2 linked regions of the Methylosinus sp. H3A genome follow. The main gene of each other region encodes a partner of the protein of the gene in region 2 in a complex. Links are inferred from orthologs where the notes say so. Each region holds a gene or a part of one and is shown on either strand. Other genes may lie near its edges.

What was found. Proteins that work in one complex are often made in the same cells at the same time.
Region 1: the proteins of IY145_RS07610 (region 2) and dapF are in contact, whole or in part, in a solved structure (PDB 5YGU), measured with the Escherichia coli proteins. The link is inferred for Methylosinus sp. H3A from one-to-one orthologs.

Annotation. Positions count from the first base shown.
Region 1 is NZ_JADNQW010000005.1:1,544,590-1,547,881, forward strand. Bases 1-2,736 are described here. They hold dapF (diaminopimelate epimerase), read right to left. Parts: upstream 1,934-2,736; coding sequence 1,067-1,933; downstream 1-1,066. Other genes in these bases: IY145_RS10220 (MiaB/RimO family radical SAM methylthiotransferase), read right to left, coding at 1-1,070; IY145_RS10230 (GyrI-like domain-containing protein), read left to right, coding at 2,022-2,736. Outside these bases: more of IY145_RS10230, read left to right, coding at 2,737-2,774; IY145_RS10235 (helix-turn-helix transcriptional regulator), read right to left, coding at 2,958-3,185; IY145_RS10240 (DUF2975 domain-containing protein), read right to left, coding at 3,192-3,292. UniProt on the Escherichia coli protein: Involved in the succinylase branch of the L-lysine biosynthesis and in the biosynthesis of the pentapeptide incorporated in the peptidoglycan moiety. Catalyzes the stereoinversion of LL-2,6-diaminopimelate (L,L-DAP) to meso-diaminopimelate (meso-DAP).
Region 2 is NZ_JADNQW010000005.1:954,929-959,027, forward strand. Bases 475-3,461 are described here. They hold IY145_RS07610 (RNA pyrophosphohydrolase), read left to right. Parts: upstream 475-1,715; coding sequence 1,716-2,207; downstream 2,208-3,461. Other genes in these bases: IY145_RS07605 (divergent polysaccharide deacetylase family protein), read left to right, coding at 523-1,719; lipB (lipoyl(octanoyl) transferase LipB), read right to left, coding at 2,189-2,938; IY145_RS07620 (hypothetical protein), read right to left, coding at 3,005-3,277; IY145_RS07625 (hypothetical protein), read right to left, coding at 3,391-3,461. Also shown: IY145_RS07600 (hypothetical protein), read left to right, coding at 1-434; more of IY145_RS07625, read right to left, coding at 3,462-3,630; IY145_RS07630 (cold-shock protein), read right to left, coding at 3,754-3,966. UniProt on the Escherichia coli protein: Master regulator of 5'-end-dependent mRNA decay.

The DNA of each region.
Region 1 (3,292 bases), 590 kb from region 2 along the record:
AGCGGCGTGAAATCTTCGGCGCGGGCCATGCCGCCTTTTTCGGTCAGCACGCGCAAAGTCTTGCCGATCTGCACGCCCAGATGGCGCGTGAGCGCCGCCTCTCCGGCCGCGCGCAGGCGGGCGGCGCGTTCTTTCACCAATGCGCCATTCACCTGCGGCATCAGCGCCGCCGGCGTTCCGGGACGCTGCGAATAGGGGAAGACATGCAGATGCGTCAGCCCGCATTCTTCGACGAGATCGAGCGTGCGGGCGAACATCTCCTCGGTCTCGGTGGGAAAGCCGACGATGAAATCGGCGCCGAAGACGATTCCCGGCCGCGCCGCGCGCAGCTCCGCGCAAAAGCGAATCGCGTCCTCGCGCGAATGGCGGCGCTTCATGCGCTTCAGGATCAGATCGTCGCCCGATTGCAGCGAGAGATGCAGATGCGGCATGAGGCGCGGCTCCGCGCCCATGCAGTCCAACAGCTCGGCGTCGGCTTCTATGCAGTCGATGGAGGAGAGCCGCAGGCGCTCGAGCTCCGGCAGCTCGCGTAGCGCGGCGCGCACGAGTCCGCCGAGCGAGGCGCCCTGCGCAGCGTAGCTCGTCAGATCGACGCCGGTCAACACGATCTCGCGCTTGCCGCTTTCGACGAGCCGCCGCGCCTCGGCGAGAATCTCCGCCGCCGCGATGGAGCGCGACGGTCCGCGGCCGAAGGGGATGACGCAGAAAGTGCAGCGATGGTCGCAGCCGTTCTGCACGGCGAGAAAAGCCCGCGTCTGCCCCTCGGCGGCGCTCTCGGCGCGCGCCTCGTGAGGCTCGGCGAGAACGCGGGCGACGCCGTCCATGGCGGCGAAGCTCTGGGGATCTATGCGCGCCGCGCAGCCGGCGACGACGATCTCGGCCGCGGGGCGCTCGCGGGCGAGGCGCCGGATCGTCTGCCGCGCCTGGCGCGTCGCCTCCGCCGTCACGGCGCAAGTGTTGACGATGACGCGCTCGTGTTGCGCGCCGGCGCGCGCCTCGCGCAGCAGCCGCTCCGAATCGACGTAATTGAGACGGCAGCCGAAAGTGACGATGTCGACCGCCGCGCTCACGCGCCTTGCTCGTCGAAGACGCGCGCCTCGAGCCTTGTTTCGAATTCGAGCTCGACGTCGCCGGTCATCAGCACATGATCGTCCGGCCCCCAGGCGATGACGAGATCGCCGCCCGGCAGACGCACGCGCGCCTCCCGCGCGGAGAGGCCGGCGCGCGCCGCCGCCACCAGCACGGCGCAGGCGGCCGAGCCGCAGGCGCGCGTCTCGCCCGTGCCGCGTTCCCAGACGCGCAGCAGGATATCATCCGCCGCCACGACTTTGGCGAAGGAGATATTGGCGCGCTCGGGGAAGAGCGGGTGATGCTCGAGCTGCGGCCCGAGCGTCGCGAGATCGACGGCCGACGGGTCATCGACGAAGAAGACCGCATGGGGATTGCCCATATTGGCGGCCGAAAAGACAGTGGGCGCCCCCTGGACGGCAGGCGCAAGCGGCACATTTGAGGTGTCGGGCGCCGCGGCGGCGAGCGGGATCTCCCGCCAGCCGAGCCGCGGGCGGCCCATATCGACGGTAAAGCGCGTCTCGCCCTTGCGCCATGTCCGCACGGGGCCGGCGTCGGTCTCCAGCGTCAGCGCGTCGCCCTCGCCCGCGCGGCCGAGTATATAGGCGACGCAGCGCGTGCCATTGCCGCAGGCGGAAGAGAGCGAGCCGTCGGTGTTGTAGATACGCATGAAGGCGTCGGCGCCGGTCTGGCGCGGCTCATGCAGGACCATGAGCTGGTCGAAGCGCAGGCCCGGCGCCCTCGCTATGGCGCGCGCCTCCGCGGGCGCGACCGTGAGGTCGGCGCCGCGCAAGTCGAGCACGAGAATTTCATTGCCGATCCCGTTCATGCGATAGATCGGGCGGCCGGCGAGCGGGCTGGTCATCATGCCGTTCATTTCCTGTTACAGGCGTATATAGAGAATCGAATCGCGACGCTATGGCCGGCGCGCGCGCTTTCTGAAGGACGAGACCATGAGCAATTCGAACGGTGAGGGCTTCACGCAGAAATTGAAGCGAGCCTGGCCCTTTGTGGCCGCTCTGGCCGTCCTCGCCGTCGCGGCGGGCGCCTTTTTCGGCGCGACATCGGCCCCGCCTTCATCCGATCCCGCCGCCCCGCCGCCGCACGCGCAGGCTGCGGCGGAAGCGCCGAAGCCGGCGCCCGCCGCGCCGGCCTCTCCGGACAGCCCGGTCGCTCCCAAGCCGACGCTCGATCTCAACGAGCCGCCGGCCGACGCGCAAGCGGAGGCGCAGGCCGAGGCCATCGCCGGCCAGGCGAGCGAGATCATTGCGCGCCCGGTCGCCAAATTGCGTGGCCAGGGCACTTGGGCGGATGGGCTCAAGACGCTCTCCGACGCCATCGCCAATGTGCGGATCGCCGCCTCCAAGGCCGGCCTCACCGTGGATGGGCGTCCGCTCGTCGCCTTCACCGAGACGGATGACAATGGGTTTCACTTCGAGGCGATGCTGCCGCTCGCCAAGGCGCCAGAGGGCAAGGCCAAGCTCGACCACGGCGTCGAAATCGGCGCCTCGCCCGCCGGCAAGGCGCTGAAATTCCAGCACCGTGGCCCCTATGAGGAGATCGACTCGACCTATGAGGCGATCACCGCCTTCCTCGACGAGAAGGGTCTCGACACGAAGAATCTGTTCGTCGAGGAATATCTCACCGATCTGAAGACCAGCGACGACGATGGGCTGCAAGTGGATATTTATGTGTTCTTGAAGTGAGGGTCATGCGCGGCGCATGAGCGTGACATTCGCCATCTGCCGCGGCCGTCGATGAAATCGTGAGGGCGTCCCCCCTCGCCGACCCCTCCCCCACCTTCCGCGGGAGAGGGGGCTTTCCCTTTTCGCTTCGGGAAGGCGCGCGTCGAATTTCTGCTGTGCGGATCACCGCGAGGCGGCGCCGTTTTATCGACTATCCTTCGTGTCTTTGTCCGGGCGATATTCGAGAATGTCGCCCGGCTGGCAGTCGAGAACCTCGCAGATCTTCTCCAGCGTATCGAAGCGAATGCCCTTCACCTTGCCGGATTTCAGCAGGCTGACATTCTGCTCGGCGATGCCGATGCGTTGTGCGAGGTCGCGCGAGCGCATCTTGCGCCGCGCGAGCATCACGTCGAGATTGACGATGATCGCCATGCCCGCTCACACGAATTGCGCGTTTTCGCCGGCGATCTCGGCGGCCGTCTTGAAGATATGCGCTATCGCGATCAGCATCAGCAGGAAGATGACGTTCAGCAGATCCT
Region 2 (4,099 bases):
CGTCGCTGACCGACGCTCAGCTCGGCGGCCTGCTGCGCCCGCAATTGCGCGCATTGACGACGACGCAGGTCGGAGCGCTCACCACGCAGCAGATATCCGCGCTGGCGACGACGCAGATCGTCAATCTCACCACCACCGAGCTCGGCGCGCTCTCCTCGACGCAATTCAACGCGCTGACCTCCACGCAAATCGGCGCGCTCACCACGCAGCAGCTCGCCAATCTCGACGGCTCCGTCATCTCCGCCTTCAACGCGCGCCAGCTCACCGGCCTGACGACGACGCAGGTCGGCGCGTTCACCGCGACGGCCATCGCCGCATTGACGACGATGGAGCTGCTGGCGCTGAACGGCAATCAGATCGCCGCATTCACCACGCAGCAGATCGCCGGCATGACCACCGAGCAGCAGGCCGCGCTGGCGCAGGCGGTCTCGTGAAGCGCCTCGACGGCGCGGCGGCGACATTTCACAATGATCGAGACGCGCCGCGATTCGCGCGTTCGCAAAAGGGAGCCGCTCGCGGGCCATGACCGACGAATTGAACGAGCCGCTGGGCTCGAGCGAGCCGCTGGAGCCGCGCCGAACGCCGCGCCCGAATGGGCGGACCGTCACGATTGTCGCCACAGCGCTGCTCGGCGGCGCTTGTCTCGCCGCTTTTCTGCTGGCGACGCGCGATCCTCATGCAGGACAGCCGATCGCCATCGCGCGCATAGAGATGGTCGAGCCGCCGCCGGCTCCGGCGAGCGCCCCCGCGGAACACGCCTCCGTCGCCGAGCCCGACAGGCGCGCCGATGAGATCGCCGACATAGAGCGCCGCTCGGGCGTGAAGGTCACGCGCATCGGCGGCGGCGAGCCGCCGGGCGCGCTCATCATAAGGCTCGACGAGCAGCATACGGCGCTCGCGCCCGCGCCGGACAAGCGGCTCGTCGAGAAAGGACGACTGCCGAAGATCGGCGCCGATGGCGCGAAGCCGATGGAAGTCTATGCGCGCCCCGCGACGATCAGCTCGCGGCTGCCGGTCGGCGCGCCACGCATCGCGCTCATCGTCGGCGGCGTCGGGCTCAATGCGCAGCTCACGGCAAGCGCGATCGACGAATTGCCCGGCGCGGTGACGCTCGCGCTCGCGCCCTACGGCGCCGATCCCGAGAGCGTCGCGACGCGGGCGCGCGAGCGCGGCCATGAGATATTGCTGCAGGCGCCGATGGAGCCTTATGACTATCCGCGCGAAAATCCCGGGCCGCATACGCTGCTCACGACGCGCGGCGCCGGGCTCGAGGATCTGCACTGGCTCATGAGCCGCTTTTCCGGCTATATCGGAATTGTGAATTTCCTCGGCGCGCAATTCACCGCCGACGAGACGGCGCTCACGCCCACGCTCACCGACATAGCCGGGCGCGGTCTGCTCTATCTCGACGACGGCACCTCGCCGCGTTCGCTCGTGTCGTCTCTCGCGCCGCGTCTCGCTCTCTCTGCCGCGCGCGCGGATGTGGCGATCGAGGTGGGGGCCTCGGGCGAGGCGGTGGAGAAGGCGTTGACGCAGATCGAGGCGCTCGCCCGCCGCAACGGCCAGGCGATCATCGTCGCCGGCGCTCTGCCACAGGCGATGACTCGCCTCGCGCGTTTCGCCCGCGAGCTGGAGCGCAAGGGAATAGCGCTCGTCCCGCTGAGCGCGCTCGTATCGCGGGTCGAGGACAAAGAAGCGCGAGCCGGAAAGTGGAAATGACCGAACTGACCTACAGACCCTGCGTCGGCGTCATGCTGCTCGACGCTCGAGGCCTCGTCTTAGTCGGCCGTCGCGTCGGCAAGGACGATCCGCCGATTCTCCAGCAATTCGTGTGGCAAATGCCGCAGGGCGGCATAGACGAAGGCGAGGAGCCGCTCGCCGCGGCGCTGCGCGAATTGCGCGAGGAGACCAATGTGACGAGCGTCTCGGTCCTCGCCGAGAGCGCGGATTGGTATAGCTACGATCTGCCGCCGGAAGCGACGAAGCGCCGCAAATATCGCGGCCAGACGCAAAAATGGTTCGCGCTGCGCTTCACCGGCGACGAGGCCGAGATCGATGTCGAGCGCCCAGACGGCGGCCGCCACGCGCCGGAGTTCGACGCCTGGCGCTGGGAGAAGGCGGCGCTGCTGCCCGAGCTGATCGTGCCGTTCAAGCGCGACGTCTATGAAAGCGTCGTGCGCGATTTCGCTCATCTCTCCGGAAGCTGAGGCGGCGTCTCGATCGTCGCCCCGAAAATCGGCTCGAAGGCGCGGCGCAGCGCGGCGTCGACGGCCGCCATATCCGAGCCCGCGCCGAGATCGGCGAGGCTGGTGACGCCGAGATGCGACTGGCGCACGCCGCAGGGCGCTATGCCGGAAAAATGCGAAAGATCGGGCGCGACATTGAGCGCGAGGCCGTGGAAAGTCGTCCAGCGCCGCACGCGCACGCCGATCGCCGCGATCTTGTCCTCGGCCGGCTCGCCGCAGAGTCCCGCGCGCTTGTCCGGCCGGCGCGTCCACACGCCGACGCGATCCTCGCGCCGCTCGCCGGCGACGCCGAGCGCGGCGAGCGTCGCGATGAGCCAGGCCTCGAGCGCCGACACATAGGCGCGTAGATCGCGCTTGCGGCGTGTGAGGTCCAGCATCACATAGGCGACGCGCTGTCCGGGACCGTGATAGGTGAATTGCCCCCCGCGCCCGGTGCGATGCACGGGAAAGCGCGCGTCGAGCAGATCGGCCTCCTTCGCGGAAGTTCCGGCCGTGTAGATCGGCGGATGCTCGAGCAGCCAGACGCGCTCGGCCGCCGTCCCGTCGGCGATGCGCTCGACCAGCGCCTCCATCTGCGCGACGGCCTCTTCATAGGGAACGAGGCCCGAGGCCGCGACCCATTCGACCGGCGGCGAGCCGGGAGGTGGAAGCAGAGAACGGGCGCAGTCGTCGCGTAAAAGCGGAGCGGTCATGACGTCGAATCTATCGCGAGACGCGGCGCCGCTCCAGCGCCGCGCGCGTCATGCCCCCGATCGACTCTATTTTTTCGAGGAATTGGGCCGGCGCGGCAGCGGAAATTCCGCGCTTTCATATAGGCCGCGAATGGCGGCGCCCGTATAGGTCGCCTCGGCCACCTCGAGCGAGCAGCTCGCCAACAGGCCGGGAGGCATGTCCTCCACCGCGTAGCGAATCGCCTCCGCGGCTTGGGCGAAACGCCGGAATTCGATGGAGTTCTGGTAGGATCTCGGCCGCTTGGCGAGCGTTTTGGATGAGAACAGGCCCGCTTCCATCCCGTAATCGAACTCGCTCATCGCTCTTCTCCCTGTCGTCCACGCTGTTCGGCGCGAAAATCGATCACGGCGGCGCCCCGCGGCGCAGGTGGACGAGACGATGCGAGCGACGCGCAACTATTCGTAGCGAGAAATTACCAGGCGAATTCCATTCCCGCTTCCGTCACGACACGTTCGAGACCGTCCCGGTCACCTTTGATGACATATTGGAATCCCGCCCCGCTGTCGGGCAGCAGGCGGGTGATCCGGAATGTTTCCTTTTCCGATCTCGCGCCGATGCGGTGATAGATTTGCGCGCCGAGACGAAACTTGTGCGTCGGCGTTTCTCTGCGAAGCCGCTGATGGCGGGAGAGCTCATTCGAATGCGCGCTCACTGTCGGCCCTTTCGGATGGAGTGCGACGCGCCGAAAGAACGACGCGCCTCCACCGGGGACAGGGCCCCGCGCTCGCCGCCGGTACATCCGCGGTCGGCGAGCGGGGCCCGATCGGCTGAAGGATCAGGCGGCGATCGTCAGCTGATCCGCCGAAGATTTGCCGCTGCGCTTGTCGACGACGATCTGATAGGAGAGCTTCTGGCCCTCGGCCAGGCCGGCCAAACCTGCGCGCTCGACAGCGCTGATATGAACAAAGACATCGGCTCCGCCGGCCTCCGGCTGAATGAAGCCGAAACCCTTTTGAGCATTGAACCATTTTACGATGCCGGTCTGCATTGACTTGTCCTTTCGAGAACGAGTGCTCGGGCGTTCGCGACATGCGACGCCACGCTTGATCGATGTTCTGGAGAGGAAGTCATATGCCAGCTGCGCCAATAGGACGCGATAAGCAGGAGCCGTCCGGCCGAAA